Linked DNA regions of Novipirellula caenicola. The protein of the gene in region 2 binds, or shares a complex with, the protein of the main gene of each other region. Links are inferred from orthologs where the notes say so. Each region holds a gene or a part of one and is shown on either strand. Other genes may lie near its edges. The genes, in order: pheS and pheT.

Region 1 (10,488 bases), on a different replicon or contig from region 2:
CGTCCAGCAACTCAATCGTTGAAAACCCAACGCCAAGCAATAGGATGCAAACGTCTAAGGATACCGAGTCTCTCTTAGTCATTCGCAACAAGGAGCCTTCCTACTCCATCCGCTGAGGAACAAACGCACTAACCTATCATAACCCACCCCCCAAAAGTGGTCAATTCGGCATCACAGGCGATTGCCGCTTGACCGCTGGGCGTTTTCGGGTCGGCCCAGTAAACTTCTTGCCATGGCAATCACAAGTCATGTTATCGTTCTGTTAGCGAAGATGTTCAGCGGTTTCACCGTGCGGTGGATCGACTGCCAACCGGATACCTGCCAACGCATTTATTTCGCTAACCACACCAGCCATCTCGACGCGGTCGTGTTATGGTCCGCGTTGCCGCGCGAAATCCGAGCGGTTACCCGCCCCGTGGCCGCCAAAGATTACTGGTCCACTGGATGGGTCAAACCGCATATGGCCAAAGCGTTCAATGCGATGCTGATCGATCGCAAAGAGATCAAGGTGCATCAGAGCCCGATCGATTCGATGCTTCGCCAAATGGGTGACGTCTATTCGCTGATCGTGTTCCCCGAAGGCGGCCGATCCTCGAGCGACGATGAGATGGGCACTTTTAAAAGTGGCCTGTACTACATGGGCAAAAAACGGCCCGACCTGGAGCTCGTGCCCGTCTATATCGACAACGTCAACCGAATTTTGCCGCGGGGTGAGTTCCTGCCGGTTCCGCTGCTCAGCTGCATTACGATCGGCCCGCCAATCTTTCTCGAAGCGGGTGAACCGAAAACCGAGTTCCTCAAACGCGCCCGTGAAGCGGTGCGCCGATTAAAGGACTTGTAGCGTCCGCCTGGTTCGGCATCGGCCCCTTTTCCCAAATCGCCTCCGTATCGATCGACGATCGTTGCGGCGTGTGGGTGTACAATGCAGCGACGCAATTCTTTGATCGCTGGTTCCCCTCCATGTTTCGATGCCCGGTTGCGAGACTCGCTGTGTTTCTTCCTGACCCGCAAAAGACGCCGCTTGCCCTTTTTACCATTGCCGTCATTTTGACGACTGGTTGTGGCTCGAGTGAACCGCCGCCACGCAAGGCAATCCGGGGGCAGATCACCGTGGATGGCAAACCTGCACCGTCAGGATCGATCAGCTTTCTGCCCGCTCGAGGAACTTCGGGGCCCGCTGCAACGTCTCTGATAGTCGACGCGGAATATCAGTTCACCCACTCCAATGGGCCTTTTGCTGGAGCACACCTGGTTGTGATTAGTTTTGATAAAGCTCCGGCAGTAGCGAGCACGGCGAGCGACACCGCCGGATCCGATGATCCGCCGTCGTCGGAATCGGCCGAAGCGGTCGATCCTAAAAAGCGATCCGTTAACAAGTCACCCTCGCTTCGCCGTAAACGCGCAGCCGATGCTTCGGCGAGCGAAAAACGACGCTGGGAACTCGAATTTGTCGTTCCGACCGACGACCCTAGCGTCAAAAATTTTGCTCTGACCACGCACGAATAAGAAAAGTAGCGGCGAACAACGAACTCGATCGCGACAAAATCACATCACGATTCATCACTCATCATCGAAAACTCACTAAAACGAAAACACATCATCCGCACTCACCTGTGGCGTCGCCAAACACACGGCACCATGCTTCGCCGACCGAATTTTATCTACCAATCTGTCATGACCGCTTTCCCATCACGCCGCAACGCATTCACCCTGGTCGAACTGCTGGTCGTGATCGCAATCATTGGAGTGTTGGTTGGTCTGCTATTGCCTGCGGTGCAAGCCGCGCGAGCGGCGGCGCGACGCATGAGCTGCTCGAATAATTCAAAACAGTTCGCACTGTCGCTGCACAATTACCATTCTGCGTTCAACACGTTTCCGTCCGGCAGCATTGTCTCAGGCCCCAACGGTTACTCGTGGGGAATGGTTTCACAGGTCTTACCGTTCATGGAGCAATCGGCGAGTTTCGAATCGATCGATTTCACCCAAGCTCACTGCGGCGACCATATCAAAGATTTGCAGGCCCGCGGCGGCAACGATCCATCGTCACAACCGATCGCGATGCTGATGTGCCCAAGCGATCCGAGTTCGGGGCGATCCTTGTTAAGTGGTCCGCTCGGCCCCCTGCCGTTTTCGGGCGACTGTGGCGTGTTGAACCCAATCAACTATCTCGGCAACGCCGGCAGCTTGGATGACGACATCAACAATACCTACCAAGCATGCGGCGGCATCCCAAGCGGTGCCGGTTTCAGCGACGGCAACGGCATGTTCTATAACGAAAGCCAAAAGCGGTTTCGCGACATCCTGGATGGGTCGAGCACCACGATCCTGTTTGGTGAGCGAACGATGCCCGATGATCTAGGATGGGGCTGGCCCATTTGTGGTGGGAATGAATGTGAACACTACATTTCCGCAAAGATGGGGTTGATGCTCGGCAACCACAACCGCAACGAATACTACCTGCACCTGCAACACTACTGGAGCTATCACGAGGGCGGATGTCATTTGACGTTCGCCGATGGCAGCGTTCGTTTTGCCACCTACAGCATGAACTACAACACCTATCTCGATCTATCGACCCGCAACGGCCACGAAGTGATCGCATCGGAGTGGTAGCGTCGTGTCGTCTCCTCGTTGCGGGGCTCTCGCGCAAACGCCGTGATCATTAGCGTTGGCGCCGCGAACCGTCTGATCGCAGCGAGTTAAACGTTCGACTTTTACCGGGCGACTTTTACCGGGCGGCTCGCGCTGCACCGCTATAAGAGCCACCCGTTTTGTAGCGACGCTCGCCAGAGCGTGGGATGGCCGCGTGCCAATACGATTCACCACCTTCTGGCGAAGGTAGCTACGACGAAGAAGGTAGTTACCAGTGAATTGCGCTCGCCGACAAGCATGAGCCCCTGGCCACTAGAAACCACGTAAGATCGCAGAGCGATCAACGACGATGTTTTAGCCGGGCGTTTGCGTGAACCACAACCGCAACATTTCGACGCTCATTGTGAACCCGTTTAACACAATGTGTACGATCAACGAAGGTGTGATGCGTCCGGTTTGACGATACAGAAACCCAAGGCCGGCTGAGAAAAAGAACAACGGAATCGCCGCGGCACCTTGGTTGCCATGCATCAATGCGAAAATCAAACTGGTCACGAACACCGGCCACACACTCTTGGGTCGCCAAAGCTCTACCGCGTCTTCTTTGAGCGGGTCTTCTTGGACGTCACTCTCCACTGGCCGGTCAGCAAACGCCTGCAATCCGCCTTGCAACAGCACGCGGAACAAAAATTCTTCGACCCACGGGGCCACAAGCGCGGTCCCCACGAACAACACGATGAAAAACACCGGCGTCGGTTGCTGTTTCATCACGTCGAGCACCGGATGTTTGTACTCGACAAGCAATGATGCAAAGTGGGCAATCAGTAACGTCGGAGGAATCAGCATCAACGACGCCTTCAGCCCGACCACGACGTCGCGGGATTTCCAAATCAACCCAAGTCGCTCGGCTGCGTCGGAACGGATCAGCCGCAAAAACCCAAGTGTGCCGGTGAAAGCGATCAAACCGCCAACGGACTGGGCCGCCAATCCGGCCAACAACAGATCAGAACTCGGAGCCGCTCCTTCGGGCGTAGGACGAATTTGGCCCATCGCGACAAACAACTTGGCCGTCAACAACGTGAGCACCAGGCTCAACCCGAACATCAACATCGCATCGGCGACGGTCCAAAACGGTCGATCACGAACTTCCGCTGGCAAGATGGTATCGGTCCAAGGTCGCTCGGACCGCAGCACCCGGTACAGCGTTTTGCCCCACAAGACGACACATCCAACCACGACCATCAGAAGCGTGCTGGCGAACACCGCGTCGACAAATTGCATACCGTGGGGTCCTGTGCTACGAGGCGTCCTGCTCACCACGCATGACGCGTGCCGCCGCCATCGTGTAGTCGTAACCTGAATAGACGGTCAATGCGATCGAAGACCAAATCAGGATTGTCGCCGTGATCGACAACCACGCGGCCACCGGCGTGCTCATCAAGCACAACAGGGATGCGACGATCGCCGCACACTGCAACACCATCTTCCATTTGCCCAGCCAGCTCGCTGAAAAATCGCCACCGCCCCCTTCGATGATCCCTCGCAAACTGGTCACCAGCAACTCGCGGCCGACCACCACCGTGGCCATCCACGATGCGATCCCCGACCCCGCTTGTTCGACCAACGCGATGAAGGATCCACAGATGATGATCTTGTCCACGAACGGATCAAAAATACGACCAAGCTTGGTGACCTGCCCGTATTTCCGCGCCCAATAGCCATCCATCCAATCGGTCGACGCGGCGATCAGAAACACGATCATTGCCGAGGCGAAATAGCCCATGGGGATCAACACCACCACGGCAATCGCCAGCAGGAACCGCGCAGACGTCAACGCGTTGGGGACATTGTAGATCGACGTGGATGTCGCTGAAGTCATTGCCAAATTAGTGCTCATTGATCGTGCCGTTACAAGTCCCAAGACTAACAGATCACGCCCAAATGCGAAGTGGCCCTGTTTTCTAACTCGGCACGACCTGAACTTAAGCCGGCAAAGTTGGAAACCACTTAGTGGCGGTCTATCATCTCAGAGCCCATCGCAGGAAATTCGCTGCGCGGCACCCCGAAAAACATCCGAAGACTACTCGCCGAGTGATGCAGCGATCAAATCGTAACCGTCCGATGCGACGATCTCGCATTTCTTGATATCACCGACTTGGATCGACTCGTTGTCGTCCGACGGAGATACGTAAACGATGCCGTCAATATCCGGTGCCTCACTGCGTGTTCGGCCAATCCACACGCCTTCCTGTTCCGGCAGCGGCGAATCGATGATGACGTCGTCAATTGTGCCAATTCGGCTTTGCACCCATTCAAATGCAATCTGTTGCTGGACCGCCATCAACTCGCCTTGCCGACGCTCGGCCACTTCTTTGGGCACCCGGTTGGGCAACTTGGCCGCTGGCGTGTCTTCTTCGACTGAATAGGTGAACACGCCAAGGTGTTCGAAACGCTGCTGCTCGGTGAAATCGATCAGCTCAGCAAAGTCCTCGTCGGTTTCGCCGGGGAATCCCGCAATCATCGTCGTTCGCATCACGAGATTGTCGATTCGCGAACGCAACTTGCCAAGAATTTCTTCTTGCAACGAACGAGTCGTCTTGCGTGCCATGCGTTTCAGCATCGTGTCGCTGGCGTGTTGCAGCGGCATGTCGATGTACGGCAGCACTCGCTTGGCACCTGCCAACGTATCGATCAACGCGTCGTCAATGTACATCGGATAGAAATACATCAGCCGGATCCACTCGACCGAATCGATCTTGTCCAACTCGGTCAACAATTCCGTCAAACGCGGAGTGCCGTAAAGATCTTTGCCGTAATAGGTTGTGTCTTGAGCCACGACGACAATTTCCTTGACACCGCTGTCGCCGAGTCGTTTAGCCTCGTCGATGACTTGTTCCATCGGCTTGCTGTAGTGTTTGCCCCGCATCTTCGGGATCGCACAAAACGTACACAGCCGGTCGCAGCCTTCGCTGATTTTCAAGTAAGCAAAGTGCCGCGGCGTGACCGCACTTCGCACCGCATCGCTAAGCGGTTTGATCGGAGCAGGCCGGAAAACTTTCTGCTGCTCTTCGATTCCCGACTGCAAACGATCGATCACCGAGACGATCTCGTTACGGCCAAAGACGCCGATCATCGCATCGATCTCAGGTCGCGCCTCGAGCAATTTTCCTTGCTGACGTTCGGCCAAACATCCGGTGACGACGACGTTGCGAATTTTCCCCTGTCGCTTCAGCGCCAGCATCTCGTCGATCGCCCCAAGCGACTCGTCGCGAGCCGAATCGATAAAGCCGCACGTATTGACGACGACAAAGTCCGCATTGTCGACCGAATCGACCATCGCGTAACCATCTTCGTCCAGCCGGCCGAGCATCTGCTCGGTATCGACCAGGTTCTTGGGACAGCCGAGGCTGATGACCGCATAGCGGCCGCGCTTGCTCGAATCGTCGCCCGTTGGACGGTTTTGCAAAGGAGAAGGAGTATCCGAAACGACAGGAAGTTGCATGGAGTGCACAAACAAATGGGCGGGGGGGAAGCTAAGCAAGCACGATTTTTCGCAGCGACAGCTGAATTAAACCCAAGAATCGCCGAATTGGCTACCGACTTTCTCGGGATTCCCGCCGTTATTTTGCCGCAGCCCCCGCCACGATCCTCATTAGCAGGACCCTGCGTGAGGATTATCCCCCCAATGCGACGAGGCCGCGCAGCTTCGAGCAGAGCGAAGCTCGCGGTTGAGCGAGTTCAGCTCCCCTTTGGGTAACGCTGTGAAGCATTCCGTAGCGGAACTCGCGGGCGGCTTGTTGTATTATTCGTACGATGGACTTCCTAGTCCGTCGAATGCGCCATTGATGGAATAGAAAGTCCATCATGCACCCCTTGCCGCAGGAAACATCATTAAATCAACAAGCCGTCAAGAGTTTCGGGGGACACTCGCCGTGGATCGAAAGTCTTGACGACTTCCGCTACGTTGAAAACACACAAACCTTATAAGAAAAATCGCTTCACAGCGTTCCCCCCTTTGCGAAGGTCAGAGATGGCGGTAGCCAGCTCGGGGTGGGGCAATCGGTTCTAGAGAAAGTGTGGTGTTTTACAGAAAGCGACGGGCAAATTCAGTGTCACCCTGCCACGCGCGAACATTGCTGCCGATTTCACGAAGGCGGCTTCCCGCATTCACCGCCACGCCACATTCCGAGCCCCGATTCTGAACCCCCGCGTGCTCTGATTCCCCAGCTTCGCTCGCCGTGCCTACCCTTCATCGAGGTGCCGGATCGGTCTATGCTTTCGTCTTTCTTTTCGGGCCCCCTTTCTTTTCGGGCAGCGCCCGGCGAACCGCTCAAACGAAAAATGGCCGATTGGAGAGCCAACAATGGGCAACATCTTTTTACTGCGATTCACCGGCGAAGACCGCGTCGGATTGACGGCCGAATTGACCCGCACACTGGCCCAGCTCGGCGCCGAGGTGCTGGATATCAATCAAGCGGTCATCCACCAATCGCTGTTGTTGGGGATGATGATCCGCGTCGAGGAAGGAGTCGAAGTCGAGCGGCCCATCAATGCGATGGCGGAATCGCTTGAACTTCGCGTCAAAATTCGCGGCATCGGAGACACCGAATACGACAACTGGGTCGACCGCCAAGGCAAACCGCGGTACATCCTGACGCTGTTGGCTCGATCCATCGAAGCGTCGCATATCGCGGCGGTGACCAAGATCATCATGGACGAAGGGCTCAACATCGATGTGATTCACCGGCTGTCCGGTCGGCCTCAGCGACTGGAAAACCCCGAGACGCTTCGCCGCGCCTGTGTCGAATTCTGGCTTCGCGGCGAGCCTCACGACAAACCGCGGATGCAGGCCCTCTACATGGACCTCAGCCGCGAATTGGCAATCGACATCGCTTGGCAAAAAGATGACGCCTACCGCAGATCGCGACGGCTGGTCGCGTTCGACATGGATTCAACGCTGATCCAAGCCGAAGTGATCGACGAATTGGCCAAAGAAGCCGGCTGTGGCGACGAAGTGGCTGCGATCACCGAAAGTGCGATGCGCGGCGAGCTGGACTTTGACACGTCGCTGCGTCGCCGTGTCGCGACGCTGAAAGGGCTTCCCGAATCGTCGCTACAGAAAGTTGCCGAGCGATTGAAATTGACCGAAGGCGCCGAAGCCTTGCTGCTAAATCTACACGAACTCGGCTACCGCACCGCGATCCTGTCGGGCGGATTTAGCTACTTCGGCAACATGCTTCGCGATCGACTCGGCTTCAACTACGTGCACGCCAACGAACTCGAGATCATCGACGGTAAACTGACTGGCAAGGTGCTCGATCCGATCGTCAACGGACAACGCAAAGCTGAGCTACTCGAGCAGATCGCCTCGAGCGAAGGAATCAACCGTCGCCAAATCATCGCAGTCGGTGACGGAGCGAACGATTTGCCGATGTTGAACCGAGCCGGGTTGGGCATCGCGTTTCATGCCAAACCGATCGTCCGCCAAGAGGCCGGCCACGCGGTTTCCAATCTCGGACTCGACGCCGTGCTATACCTGCTAGGCGTCCGTGATCGCGAGCGAGTGCAAGTGTAGCGAAACTCGCGAACGGCTTGTTGATTTAGTGAAGTTTCCTGCGGCAAGGGGGTATGATGGACTTCCTAGTCCGTCAATGGTGTATTCGACGGACTAGGAAGTCCATCGTACGACTAAAACAACAGGTCGCCCCTAAACCGTTGGCTCACGCCAACGGCAGGTCATGTCTCGGACTCCGGCCTATTCGCTTGCTACTAGAGCTTTTTCACTTTTGATGTAGCTGCCGTCGCCAGACGGTGGACCACGTTCTGGCGAACGTAGCTACGGCCGTTTATTCGAGCAAACGCTGCCGACTCCAACGAATCTTGCAGCTGCTCGCGATATTGCTTGGCCTAGCCGGGAAGGGATCTTTAGCAAGATCCACTACGATGGTCGTGGAAAGGATCTTTGGCAAGATCCGATAGGTTGGTCGTATCGTCAGCAGCTCAAATTCGATTGCTTGCTAGAACTGCCGTAAAAATCGCAGGTCGCCGCTGTACAGGTCGCGGATGTCGGTGATCCCGTGTCGACGCATGCACAGCCGCTCGACGCCCAACCCGAACGCGAATCCGCTGACCTTTTCTGGGTCGTAACCGACCGCTTCAAAGACCGCGGGATCGACCATCCCCGCACCGCCAAATTCGATCCAGGTATCATTCCACAGGAAATCGACTTCCACACTCGGCTCGGTGAACGGAAAGAACGAAGGCCGGAAGCGGATCTGAACGTCGCCGCCAAGATAGTTGGTCGCAAACACACGAAGAACCGTCTTCAAATTCGCCATCGTGACGTGCTTGTCAACGTACAAGCCTTCCATTTGATGGAACATCGGATAATGCGTCGCGTCAGGTGCATCAGGTCGATACACACGGCCCAGCGAGATCACGCGGATCGGCGGTTCATGTTGCTCCATGACGCGGATCTGCACCGTGCTGGTTTGGCTTCGCAGCAACTGCGATCCTTCGCTACCGGCTTGAGTAGCCGACGCGGTCGCCAGATAAAAATTGTCCAGCGGGTCACGTGCTGGATGATCTTCGGGAATGTTCAGCGCGACGAAATTGTGCCACGGATCTTCGACCTCAGGCCCTTCGGCCGCCTCGAATCCCATTCGCCCCATGATCTCCATCAAATGATTGATGGTTTGCGTGATCGGGTGAATGTGCCCAACGTTGGGCCGGATTCCTGGCAGCGTCGCATCGAATGTCGGATCGATCCCCGACGCTTCGCCGCCGCCCAAACGCGATTGCGATGCCTCGAACGATTCTTGCAACTTTGCCTTGAATGCGTTGAGTCGCATCCCCGCAGCCTTGCGATCGCTTGGATCGATGCCACCCATCATCTTTTGAACGTCTTTGAGTGCCCCTTTTTTCGCACCTAGAAAACGCACACGGGTTTCTTCCACGGCGTCAGCATCGGCAGCGTTCTCGAACGAATCGAGAGCGTCTTTTTCGAGTTGGTCGAGCGTGCTGATGAATTTATCGAGGGACATGATGCCAGGACACTAAGTCAAATGAGGGTGGGGAAGGAGCGAGAAAACGAGGACCATTGGTTAGCAGCGAGCTACCCAAAAATAAACCCAGCAAAAAATAAACCCAGAGTGCGTTAAACGCGACTCTGGGTCGTATTGGTTTACCCCTAAACAGGGAAAGACACCCGAGGCTTAGGCCGCGAGAACTTCTTTGACCTTGTCGCAGACCTCTTTGAAGCCAGCCTTGTCGTGGATCGCCATTTCCGAAAGCATCTTACGATCCAATTGGATACCGGCCTTGTTCAGACCGTAGATGAATTGGCTGTAGCGAATCCCGTGCTGACGAACCGCAGCGTTGATACGAACGATCCATAGGCGGCGAAAGTCACGCTTGCGGACGCGACGATCGCGGAACGCATACACACCAGCCCGAAGCAATGTCTCCTTGACGCTTCGTGTCAGTTTACCGCGTCCGCCGCGGAAACCTTTGGCTCGTTTAAACAGACGCTTTTTAGATTGCCGACGTGCTGAACCTTTGGTGGTACGCATTGCTTTTACTTCCTAATGGTTGGATCGAATGCTCGAGGATATCGTCGTTGCGATAGGGGTTGTTCGAGCTTTTCGTCGCCTTTCTGACTTCAGGCCCCCGTCAGTTCGATGCTGCGGGTGTTTCGCCTAGCCAGATGGATACGGTTCGACTTTGGGGTTGTGTGAAAAAATAAATAGAAGGTTTGAAATGCGAAAGCGATAAATGCTTTCGTACTTAGTTGCTGTAGCCGTTTAGAGCTGCGTGAATGGTCGGTTCCATCACGCTATCCAGCGAGGTGGTGCCACGCAGGTTACGACGACGCTTTTTGGTCAGGCCTTTTGCCAG
Region 2 (10,587 bases):
CTGGCGGGTGGCTTCGGCTTGGATGGTTTCCCAGATTTCAGGGTCTTGCTGCTGCAGCCAATTCATGAGTTTTTTTAATTGGGGGAGGAGGATAGAAGTAAGCTTGCGATCTTCGCACCACGGCGGACACGATTGTCGACCGCGGAGGGCAAAGCGTCAATGTCGCCAAAACCAGGGAACCGGTCCAAAAAAGGAAATCCGCAAAACCACGTAGTGGACGAGGCAACAAGTCCCAGCAAAACACGTAGTGGATGAGGCTACGAATCCCCACCCCCACAAAACACGTAGTGGATGAGGCTACGAATCCCCACCTCGACGAATCACGCCACCATCACCCAGCTTCCTCGTCTTTCCCGCATTTCTCGCATCCAAGGCAACCGAAAGCTATCAAAATCATCCGTTTCAGTGCCCCTTTTTCATTCGGAAAGCCACTGTTTGGATCGTCGAATTGTGGCAAGATGTTTCGGTCGAACCGGAATCGAGTGGGACATCTCTTGCATTTAGTCTTGGCAACGCCTTGTTCGATCTCGCTTCGCCCCCCTTCCTCCATTGCTTCCACAAGACTCGCTGAGCGATATGTCAAATTATCAAGTCGTTCAGCGATTACTGAAATTGGCGTGGCGGTACCGTGGTTGGTGCGCCGCAATGCTTTTCCTGCAAGCGGTGTTGATGGGGTTAGCCGTTGCCTTGGTCCAACTCGGCGGACTCGCGATTGATGTGATCCGTTTCTATTCGCACGATACCCCCAACTTCCCTACCCTACCCTTCGGAATTCTGTTTCCGGTTCACTGGTCGCCGCTGACTCAGGTCATCGCCATTGCGGTCGCCATGACCGTCGTCGCGATCGTTCGTGCGCTGCTGAATTACAGTTACGCGATCATCTCGGGCACGCTGGTACACCGAAAAATTGTGGTCGATTTGCGTGCCGAGGTTTATGCGAAACTGCAGCGGCTGAGTTTGAGTTTTTATCACAATCAACCTGCCGGCACGATCATCAACCGTGTCACCGGTGACGTCCAAGCCACGCGTGCGTTCATCGATGGCGTGTTGATTCAGCTGTCGATCCTGGCGATGTCGCTGGTCTTCTATTTGACGTTCATGATCCGGATCGATGCGATGTTGACGCTGGTCTGCTTGGCGACGACGCCTGTGGTTTGGTGGTCGAGTATTCGATTTTCGCGAATCGTGCGGCCGATGTACGACCAGTCGCGTCATTTGTTTGACCTGTTGGTTTTGCGGGTGGCCGAATCGGTGGACGGAGTCGCAGTGATCAAGTCGCTGGGTCGACAATCGGCCGAAACAAAATCATTCGACAGAGCCAACGATGATCTGTTGAACCAACAGCAAGACGTCTTTCGGCGTGTTAGCCGGTTTGGGCCCTCGATCCAATTACTGACGCAAATCAATCTCGTCGTGCTGTTGATCTACGGTGGTTACCTGACTTCGATCGGCCGTCTGCCACTGGGCAGCGGTCTGATCGTCTTTGCCGGTCTGCTGCAACAATTCAGCAACCAAGTCGGCAACCTTTCAAGTTTGACCGGAACGATCCAGCAATCATTGACGGGGGCACGGCGAGTGTTCGAGGTGCTCGATGCGGCCGAAGAAGTCTCGCAACCCGACGATGCGTGGCTGCCCGATTCGATTCGCGGCGAAATCCACTTTCACAATGTCAGTTTTGAATATGTCGCCGGTAATCCCGTTCTAAAGGACATTTCGCTACACATTCGCCCAGGCGAACGGGTGGCAATTCTGGGCGCAGTGGGCCAGGGGAAATCGACGCTGCTCAGTTTGCTTCCGCGGTTCTACGATCCCACTCTCGGCGTGGTCGAAATTGATGGTGTTGACGTCCGAGCGTGGGACCTGAAAACGCTCCGACGCCGAGTCGCCTTGGTGCTGCAAGAACCGCTGTTGTTGAGCAACACGATCGGAGCGAACATTGCGTTTGGTTGTCCCGGAGCGACGCGAGAGCAAGTGCGAATGGCCGCTCGGCTTGCCGCCGCTCACGACTTTATCGAAGCCACACCGGATGGCTACGACACGGTCCTCGGCGAATACGGCATGTCGCTTTCGGGCGGCCAACGGCAACGGCTTGCTCTGGCCCGAGCATTGTTAACCGACCCCGCGATTTTGCTGTTGGATGATCCCGTATCGGCCATTGATCCGGAAACCGAACATGAAATCCTTGCGGCACTCGAGGAAGCGTCCAAGGGGCGAACGACACTGATCGTCGCACACCGGCTCAGTACATTGCGGGGGGCCGATCGCGTGATCGTGTTAGATCGCGGAGAGATTGTCCAGCAAGGAACGCACGAAGAATTAATGCGAGAGCCCGGCCCCTACCACCAAGTTGCACAAAGCCAATGTCGTTGAATCAAAGTCGTTGATCGCTCCGCGATCATAACGCGAAGCTCCTAACGTCGTAGACCGCACCGCAGTCAAAACGCAAAGATCGCGGAGCGATCAGCGACAATTTTTCCAAACCAAACGTCCTTTCAGCATCATGCATTTCTTATGAGCAGTACCTTTGCCCCCATGGTCCGCGTCACACGCGACCCTGATGCGGATCCGCATCGGCGGCCGCTGTCGTTGTCGCTGGTGGCTCGGTTGTGGGGATTGATGCGTCCGTATGCGGCTAAGCGAAACGTGCTGCTCACGCTCGTCCTGCTCCGCGCGATCCAATTGCCGCTACTGGCGTGGTCGATTGGGGCGGTCATCAATGGTCCGATCTCTCATGCGGGGACGATGGCATCCATCATCGTCGCTTCGCTTGGCGTATTGGCCCTGGCTGCTTGGACCCAATTCACGCTGGTGTTTCGTCAACGCTTGGCACTGGAGTTAGGTGAAGCAATCGTGCACGACCTTCGCGGTTCGGTCTATTCGCATTTGCAGCAGATGCCGATGAGTTTTTATGCGAAGACGAAAACAGGGCGAGTGATCAGCCGTATCACCAGCGACTGTGACGCCGTCCGCGTCGGTGTCCAGGACGTGTTGTTCGTCAGTCTCGTCCAGGGTGGGCAAATGATCGGCGCCGCGGTGATCATGGCCTGGTACGATCTGCCGCTGTTGATGGTTGTGTTGGCGATGAGTCCCGTGATGTGGATCATTGGCCGGGTGATGCGAAACCGACTCAGCGAAGCGTATCGCGATGTCCAAGAAAGTTTCAGTCGCGTGACCGCCACGATTGCCGAATCGGTCGCCGTGATTCGCGTCACTCAGGCCTTGGCTCGCGAAGATACCAATGCCGAATTGTTTCGCCAATTGACCGCCGATCACGCTGAATACAACATGAATAGCGCGCGGCATAACGGCTTGCTAATGCCGCTGTTGGAATTAACGGGCCAAGTTTCGTTGGGACTCGTTTTGATCGTCGGCGCGTACCGAGCGATTGTGGCCAGCGATCCAATGCCCGTGGGCGATTTGATCCAGTTCTGGTTCCTGGCAGGATTATTTTTTAGCCCCATCCAAGTCTTGGGCAATCAATACAACCAAGCACTGACGGCGATGGCCGGCGCCGAACGCGTCTTTCGCTTGCTCGATACGCCGCCCGAATGGACCGATTTGCCGACGGCAGTTTCGTTACCACTTCAAGTGGACGGCAAGCTAACCGTCGAAAACGTTTCGTTTGCCTATGATCCAGGACATTGGGTGCTGCGGGATGTTTCGTTCGTCGCCGAGCCACGCCAAATGGTGGCACTTGTCGGTGAAACCGGCAGCGGCAAGTCGACGATTGCCAATTTGGTCTCTCGTTACTACTTACCGACCCACGGGAAAATTTTCATCGATGGATTGGATACTCGCGAGCTGACAAGCGAGTCGATTTCGCGTGCCATTTCAGTCATTCCGCAACAGAATTATCTGTTCACGGGCAGCGTACTGCAAAATATTGTTGCGGGACGTGCCGGCGCGACCGAATCCGATGCAGTCGAAGCCTTGCGGTCGCTCGATTGCGAGTGGTTGATTGAGGATTTGCCCGAGGGACTGCAAACGCAAGCCGGATCACGTGGCGGCCGCGTCTCGCTGGGGCAACGCCAACTGATCTGTTTTGCCCGCGCGTTGGTCGCCAACCCACGGATCTTAATCCTAGACGAAGCCACCAGTGCGGTGGACACATTAACTGAATTGCGAATTCAAAAAGCGCTGGGACGGCTACTTGAGAATCGCACCAGTCTCGTGATCGCTCACCGCCTCAGTACGATCCGGACCGCCGATCAAATCCTGGTCATGTCGCACGGACAAATCGCCGAGCAAGGCCGGCACGAGGAACTGCTAAAGCAAAACGGGCTCTACAAAGACTTGCACGAACGTTTCGTGTCGTAAGTGTAGTCATTGTAGGCCGGGACGCGGCGGTAACCGACTCACCTTCACAAACGCTGCCGGCGGGGCGGACAATCCACCTCTCCCGAGCGTCCGCTCGGGAGAGGTCGGACGGGCCCTTTAGGCCTCGTCCGGGTGAGGGCCGACCGCGCAATCTTGACGTATCGTTCGACCCGGCTTGCTCGGACGACCCTCACCCGAGCAATCGCTAAAGGCTCTGCTCGACCTCTCCCAAACTGCGTTTGGGCGAGGTGGCATGTTGCAAGATACCTCTCTTGAGCGTCTGCTCGGGAGAGGTCGGGCGGGCCCTTTAGGCCTCGTCCGGGTGAGGGCCGCGGTGAGCCATCTTGACGTATCGTTCGACCCGGCTTGCTCGGACGACCCTCACCCGAGCAATCGCTGAAGGCTCTGCTCGACCTCTCCCAAACTGCGTTTGGGAGAGGTGACATACCGCAATCCACCTCTCCGGAGCATCTGCTCGAAAGTATTGGACGATGAACTTTTCGACGTCAATCGCTACGACAGCGTTGTGAAGGTTCAGAAAGCACTTGAGTCTGCCGCAGCATGAACGCTCGCAATCGTCGAGTCCGGCCTACGACAGTAACTCGGCGGCCAACTCTTGCTTGCACGCGCCGATGACTTGACCAATCAATTGGTCGGCTTGTTCGCCACTGAGCGTGCCGTCGTGCAGTTGCAAGGACACCGACATCAAGACGCGTTTGCGATCCTTGCCGTCTTTGGCCGGGTCACGGTACGTTTCACAGTAGCGAACCCCCGCAAGCTCTTCGCCTACCGCCGCCCGCACGACGCGTTCCAGCTCACTCCAGCGGACCGACTCGGCAACGACAAAGTTCAAGTCGCGTTCGACCGAGGGGAACATGCTGACGCTCTGCTGTTGCGGCACAAGCGATGCCGCCTCCAGCAGAGTCGGTAGCGAGAACTCGGCGGCAACGACCGGGACAGGCAACTTCCACGATTTCAACACTTTCGGGTCGACGATGCCGAGGTAGCCCACCATTCGCTCGCCACAGCTGACTTCGACCACGGCGCCCTTGGCAAACCCACTCCGCTCGATCGCCTTCACCTGGACAGGATCGACGACGCCCATGCGTTGGCAAAGCGTTTCGATCGCTCCCTTCATTTCCAAGTAGTCGCAACCCGAAACCATCGCCAACGAGTATTGTTCGCTCGGCAACGCTTCGTTGCTCTGTTGTGGCAAGTAAATGTGAGCGATCTCGAAAAGATCGGCATGAATGCTGGCCGAAGCCCAGTTGTTCGCACGTCCTTCCAACAGGCTTGGGATCAAGGACCGACGCAGCGTACGAGCTCCTTTGAGCATCGCGGTTTCGGTTTTCAGCGCTGGCAAATCGGTCCACGGGCTGAGCGATTCGTCAAGCTTGTTCGTGACAACGCTTGGCGTCATCGCTTCGGAGAATCCTGCACTGGTCATCACCGATCGAACGCGTTCCATCGCGACATCAAAGTCACGTTTGCTGCTCGGCGCGACGGCAATCGGAGCATCCTCGGGAATGTTTTCGTAACCATGAATCCGTGCGACTTCTTCGATCAAATCGGCCTCGCGTCCCAAGTCGTGTCGCCACGACGGTGGTACATACGTGTCGCTGCCACTTTCGGATTCACAGCCGAGCTTGACCAAGATTCGCTCGATCTCTTCACGCTCGATTTTGATCCCCAGCACACGTTCGACCTGGCTCAGCCGCAGCGTGACGGGCGGGTTCGGTGTGATTTCGGGCGCCGTGTCGATCACGCCTGCGGCCAATTGGCCGCCCGCAGTTTCCAGGATCAATTGGCAAACTCGGCGGCTCGCCCAATCGACGCCGACGGGATCGACGCGTCGTTCGAATCGGTAGGACGACGGGCTTTGCAGTTTCAATTTGCGAGCCGCACGACGCACCATCAGCGGGGTAAAGATAGCCGCTTCGATCACCAGATCGGTGGTCATGTCGTCGACTTCGGAAACGGCACCTCCCATCACGCCCGCGACCGCTTGAGCTTCCTTGGCGTCCGCGATCACGCACATCGCTTCGTCGAGTTCGTAGTTGCGATGGTCAATCGCCTCGATTGTCTCTTTTTCTTCGGCTCGGCGGACAATCACTTTTTGCTCCGCGATTTTGGCGTAATCGAACGCATGCAGCGGCTGGCCACATTCCATCATCACGTAGTTCGTGGCGTCGACGACGTTGTTGACCACACCGATGCCGACCGCTTTGAGTGCCGTGGCCATCCACTCGGGGCTCGGGCCGACTTTGATCCCTTGGATCACGCGGGCGGTGTAGCGAGGGCAAGCCTCGGTGTAGCGGTTTTCGACGCTCAGCAGCGATTCGATTTTCGGGCCTGCTTCGCTGAGTTCGATTTCGGGCGTTTTGACGCTCAAGTCGTACAAAACGCCGATTTCGCGAGCCACGCCGAGGTGACCGAGACAATCGCCGCGGTTGCTGGTCACTTCCAGATCGATCACGACATCGCCATCGACCGTGGTGGTTTCTTCGTGGTTCAGCCCTGACAAACTCAGGCGGAGAGCCAATTCTTCGTGGCTCATCGGCAGATCGAGGTAGCGAGAGAGCCAATTCCAAGAAACGAGCATCGTGGCAGCTGTGGGGTAACAGGGGAAATGGGAGCGAACGAGACAGGCAATAGATTATCCAATGGGACGATTTCGCAAAACCGAGCGTCTGGTTTTCCTGGATTGGCGTCGGTCCGATTGAGGCGCATTTCAGAATTTGGCTTCCGGCTCAATCCGGGCTAGCGAGAGCGAGCGGATTGGATTAGCATCTTCAGAACGTTGATTCAAACGTCCCAAAAACGAAGAGAAAGACGATAGTCTTCCCCGCGTTTGAGGGGTGTTTCTGACGAATCACGGGCCGTAGCGAAGCCTGGATATCGCGCCACACTGGGGGTGTGGAGATCGCTGGTTCAAATCCAGTCGGCCCGACTTTTATCGAAAAACAGCTTGTCGCACTCGTTTGCGGCGAGCTGTTTTTTTTCGGATCTTCCCAAAGTGTCTGCGACTCTTTCGCGACTTTTCTTGACGCTTCGATATCAACATCGCAAATTAACCGCCAACCATGTCCGCGTCGCAGTAACCTCTTTTTCGTAAAGGGTTTACGTGTTTGCTTTCCCGCCGCCGTCGCGTGGGCGACGACAAAGCTCTGCCGTGTGTCCTGCCAATCGCGACCTCGTTGATTCTCGGGTTCTCCTGTGACAAACGAGCAGTGGACGAGAGACTCGAGCTGGTCATTTGCGACAATTTTGAAAAAAGTCGGTCATGAATTCGACCATTCGGATAAGTAAGAGTGTGAGGCTTTTACTTTTCAATGGAGATCAAGTGTGGACGAAACAGCCCGACAAGCCGCCCGGCAATGGACGCTGGCTCAGCCCGCGGTATCGGCATTCGTGACGTCCATGGTTCGCGATTTTCGTGATCGTGATGATGTGCTTCAGGACATCGCCGTGGCCGTCATCGAATCCTATGCGTCTTACGATCCTGCCCACCCGTTCGTCGCTTGGGCGATTGGCGTCGCCCGCAATCAGGTGGGGATTTATCTGCGAAGTCGGCGGCGAGATCGGTTAGTTTTTGACGATGATACCGCTGCTTGTCTTGCCGTGGCGATTGATGAAGTCGCGAAAGAGAAATCACTGCAACTTGACTTCTTGCAGGATTGTCTCGGTGGACTCGAGGGGCGAGCCCAACGTTTGTTCGAGTTGCGATACCAGAGAGACATGAAACCGGCTGCGATCGCAGATCGCGTTGGCATGACCGCCAACTCGGTCGCCAAGGCATTGCAACGAGTTCGCGACCAACTAAGAGAGTGTGTCCAGCGAAAAAGCTTGGAGGCTGGCGTTCAATGAACTCGGACATGCGAGATTTGATTGACGGATACCTCGACGATTTGCTGTCCCAGCAGCAACTGCAGCAACTGAGCCAGTGGATCCAATCGGATCCGCTGCATGCCCGACAGTTTGCCTCGGAATTGATGCTGCATGACCGGCTGCGTAATGAATGGATGACGCAGACCGAATTGGCGGCTTTGGATCAATGTGAACCACAAGTGCAGTTGCAGACAAACGCCTCTGCAGACCAATGGTGGAAACGTGCCCCGATTGCATTGGCGACGACCGCGTGCGTAGTGTTGCTCGGCACCTTTTTGTTTTGGCACTCCTGGAGTGCTCCCACTGCATCCGCGGCGGGATTGGAGCTGGACCGAATCATGAAAGCCAATGCTCGATCATTGGATCGCACGTTCGTGATTTCGGTCGAAGAGACTCGAAGGCCTCAAGGAGACCGGGAACGCAAGTCGCCCGAGCATCATCGTCCTCCCAAACCATCGCTCGATGGTGCGATCTTGGATTTGCGTGGGGCACACCAATTTGTGTTGAAGCGAAAAGTCGGGCAAGGAGAATTTTTTATCACAGGAAGCAATGGGTTGACGAGCTGGGCCGTGCGGCCAGATGGACCGGTGCGGTTCAGTGATGATCGGACGCGATTCAATCGAGACCTACCCGGTCACGAGCATTCATTGCCGATCAATAATCTTCATGACGGACTTGATGCGTTGCACACCGCCTACGATTTGCACGTCATCCCCGTCGACGGAGAGTCTTTAACATCAGTCGACGAAGCGGACATTGCGCCCAACCGATTAATGGTAGCGGTTAAGAAACCAGGGTTTCTAGGGCCTGCCCGAGTCGAAATTCGTTACGTTGCAGCAAGCGGCCAGATTCGTCAGATGCGGTTCTTCGAGATGCCCTACGGACCCGATAACGTAACCTTAAGCATGACCTTGGTCGAAGAGCGAACGCTTGCACCTAACTATTTTGATCACCAATCCCATCACGACCGTGAACGTGTCGTGGAATTCGAGTAATAGAGAGAAAGACAATATGAAACGACTCGTCTTTAGCATGGTCGGAATCGTAGCACTCGTCTGCACCGTCCAACTAGCCCAATATGCTTGGGCTCAGCGTTCGTCGAATCCGACTTCCTCTCGAGGCAAAATTGGCAAACCTCAATTGAGCGACACCGTCAAAGCGAACCTTTACGCCGACAATTGGTTTGTGATGTACATCAACGGCGAATTGGTCGCAGTCGATTCGATTAAATTCATGCCGCACAACGTTGTCTCGGTCGATATTTTGCCGGCTTATCCCATGACGATTGCCGTGATGGCGAAGGACAATGCCGATGCCGAAACAGGCATGGAGTACGCCAATACCCAAATCGGGGACGCCGGTTTCATTCTGAAATTTGGCGATGGCACCGTCACCAATGCCGACTGGAAAGCGAAGGCGTTTTCACACGGACCGATTGATCGTGATACCAAAAACCCGCGAGTCGAAAACCTAGCGATGCCCGAGGATTGGTACGCGATCGACTTTGATGATCGCTCGTGGGGGAATGCAAAAGAGTATACGCAGGAGCGAGTGGGGCCGAAGGAACCGTTCTTTGCCCATGATTTCGCAGGAGCGAGATTCATTTGGACTGACGATATCGAACTCGATAACACCGTCATCTTTCGCCATGTGGTCACCTCACCGCCCGATGGTAAATCTCGCCCCGATTTCTCGAATCTCAATGACCTCGTTCCCAGTGCTCCGCCTCGAAAACCGAAGCGATGACGTTGCCGTTGCTGAACGAGTACGATCGCTGAGTGCACGGGCCATTTCGAACCAAACGTTTTTCTCACCACAAAATCAATCGCATGAACGTTCGCTACCTCGCTATCCTCGTTGCTGGCCTATTGCTGGGCATCGGCTCGGTGAATTTGTCGGCACACGAAGGGGGCCATCACGATGATTCACCCGTGTCCAGTGCGTCACGAACATGGTCAGTCGCGGCCGACGGCACTCACTTGCACGGAACCTTTGTCTGCGTCATCGATGGTGATGTCCAGATTCGCCGAGGGGATGGCAAGTTGACGAGGATCGCGATCAACCGCTTGGTCGCTTCGGATCAAGCTTGGATCGAAGCTCGGCAAGAAGAGATCCAACTTCTGAATCGGCACCGCGATATGCGACTTGTAATGCTGAATCAGCCGAGCGATACCGATCACCGAAACACGACCGATACCAAGTCAATGCCGGCCATTGGCGAGCACTTCAAGCCGTTTGAGCGGATGCTGCAGCTGCGTTGGGACGATGATTTTTTTTACGTTGGTTCCAATGGGCTGCCCGAACATCCGATGATGATCGGTATTCGCGCATGGCAACAGCAGGTTCCGATCCCACAGAAGTACCTTGGCGACAACGCTTGGC

What was found.
Region 1: the proteins of pheT (region 2) and pheS are in contact, whole or in part, in a crystal structure (PDB 6P24), measured with the Escherichia coli proteins. The link is inferred for Novipirellula caenicola from one-to-one orthologs.

What each region holds. Positions count from the first base shown.
Region 1 is NZ_BAABRO010000002.1:82,682-93,169, forward strand. What follows is about bases 7,623-10,488. They hold pheS (phenylalanine--tRNA ligase subunit alpha), read right to left. Parts: upstream 9,636-10,488; coding sequence 8,610-9,635; downstream 7,623-8,609. Other genes in these bases: serB (phosphoserine phosphatase SerB), read left to right, coding at 7,623-8,167; rplT (50S ribosomal protein L20), read right to left, coding at 9,807-10,163; rpmI (50S ribosomal protein L35), read right to left, coding at 10,378-10,488. Outside these bases: ABEA92_RS04435 (protein kinase domain-containing protein), read right to left, coding at 1-82; ABEA92_RS04440 (lysophospholipid acyltransferase family protein), read left to right, coding at 233-841; ABEA92_RS04445 (hypothetical protein), read left to right, coding at 991-1,506; ABEA92_RS04450 (DUF1559 family PulG-like putative transporter), read left to right, coding at 1,675-2,613; ABEA92_RS04455 (CPBP family intramembrane glutamic endopeptidase), read right to left, coding at 2,947-3,873; pgsA (CDP-diacylglycerol--glycerol-3-phosphate 3-phosphatidyltransferase), read right to left, coding at 3,890-4,471; 30S ribosomal protein S12 methylthiotransferase RimO, read right to left, coding at 4,673-6,094; more of serB, read left to right, coding at 6,956-7,622.
Region 2 is NZ_BAABRO010000015.1:148,403-158,989, forward strand. The notes cover bases 4,414-7,378. They hold pheT (phenylalanine--tRNA ligase subunit beta), read right to left. Parts: upstream 6,920-7,378; coding sequence 4,907-6,919; downstream 4,414-4,906. Outside these bases: ABEA92_RS23895 (serine hydroxymethyltransferase), read right to left, coding at 1-66; ABEA92_RS23900 (ABC transporter ATP-binding protein), read left to right, coding at 577-2,370; ABEA92_RS23905 (ABC transporter ATP-binding protein), read left to right, coding at 2,512-4,317; ABEA92_RS23920 (sigma-70 family RNA polymerase sigma factor), read left to right, coding at 7,663-8,184; ABEA92_RS23925 (hypothetical protein), read left to right, coding at 8,181-9,200; ABEA92_RS23930 (hypothetical protein), read left to right, coding at 9,217-9,951; ABEA92_RS23935 (YHYH protein), read left to right, coding at 10,035-10,587.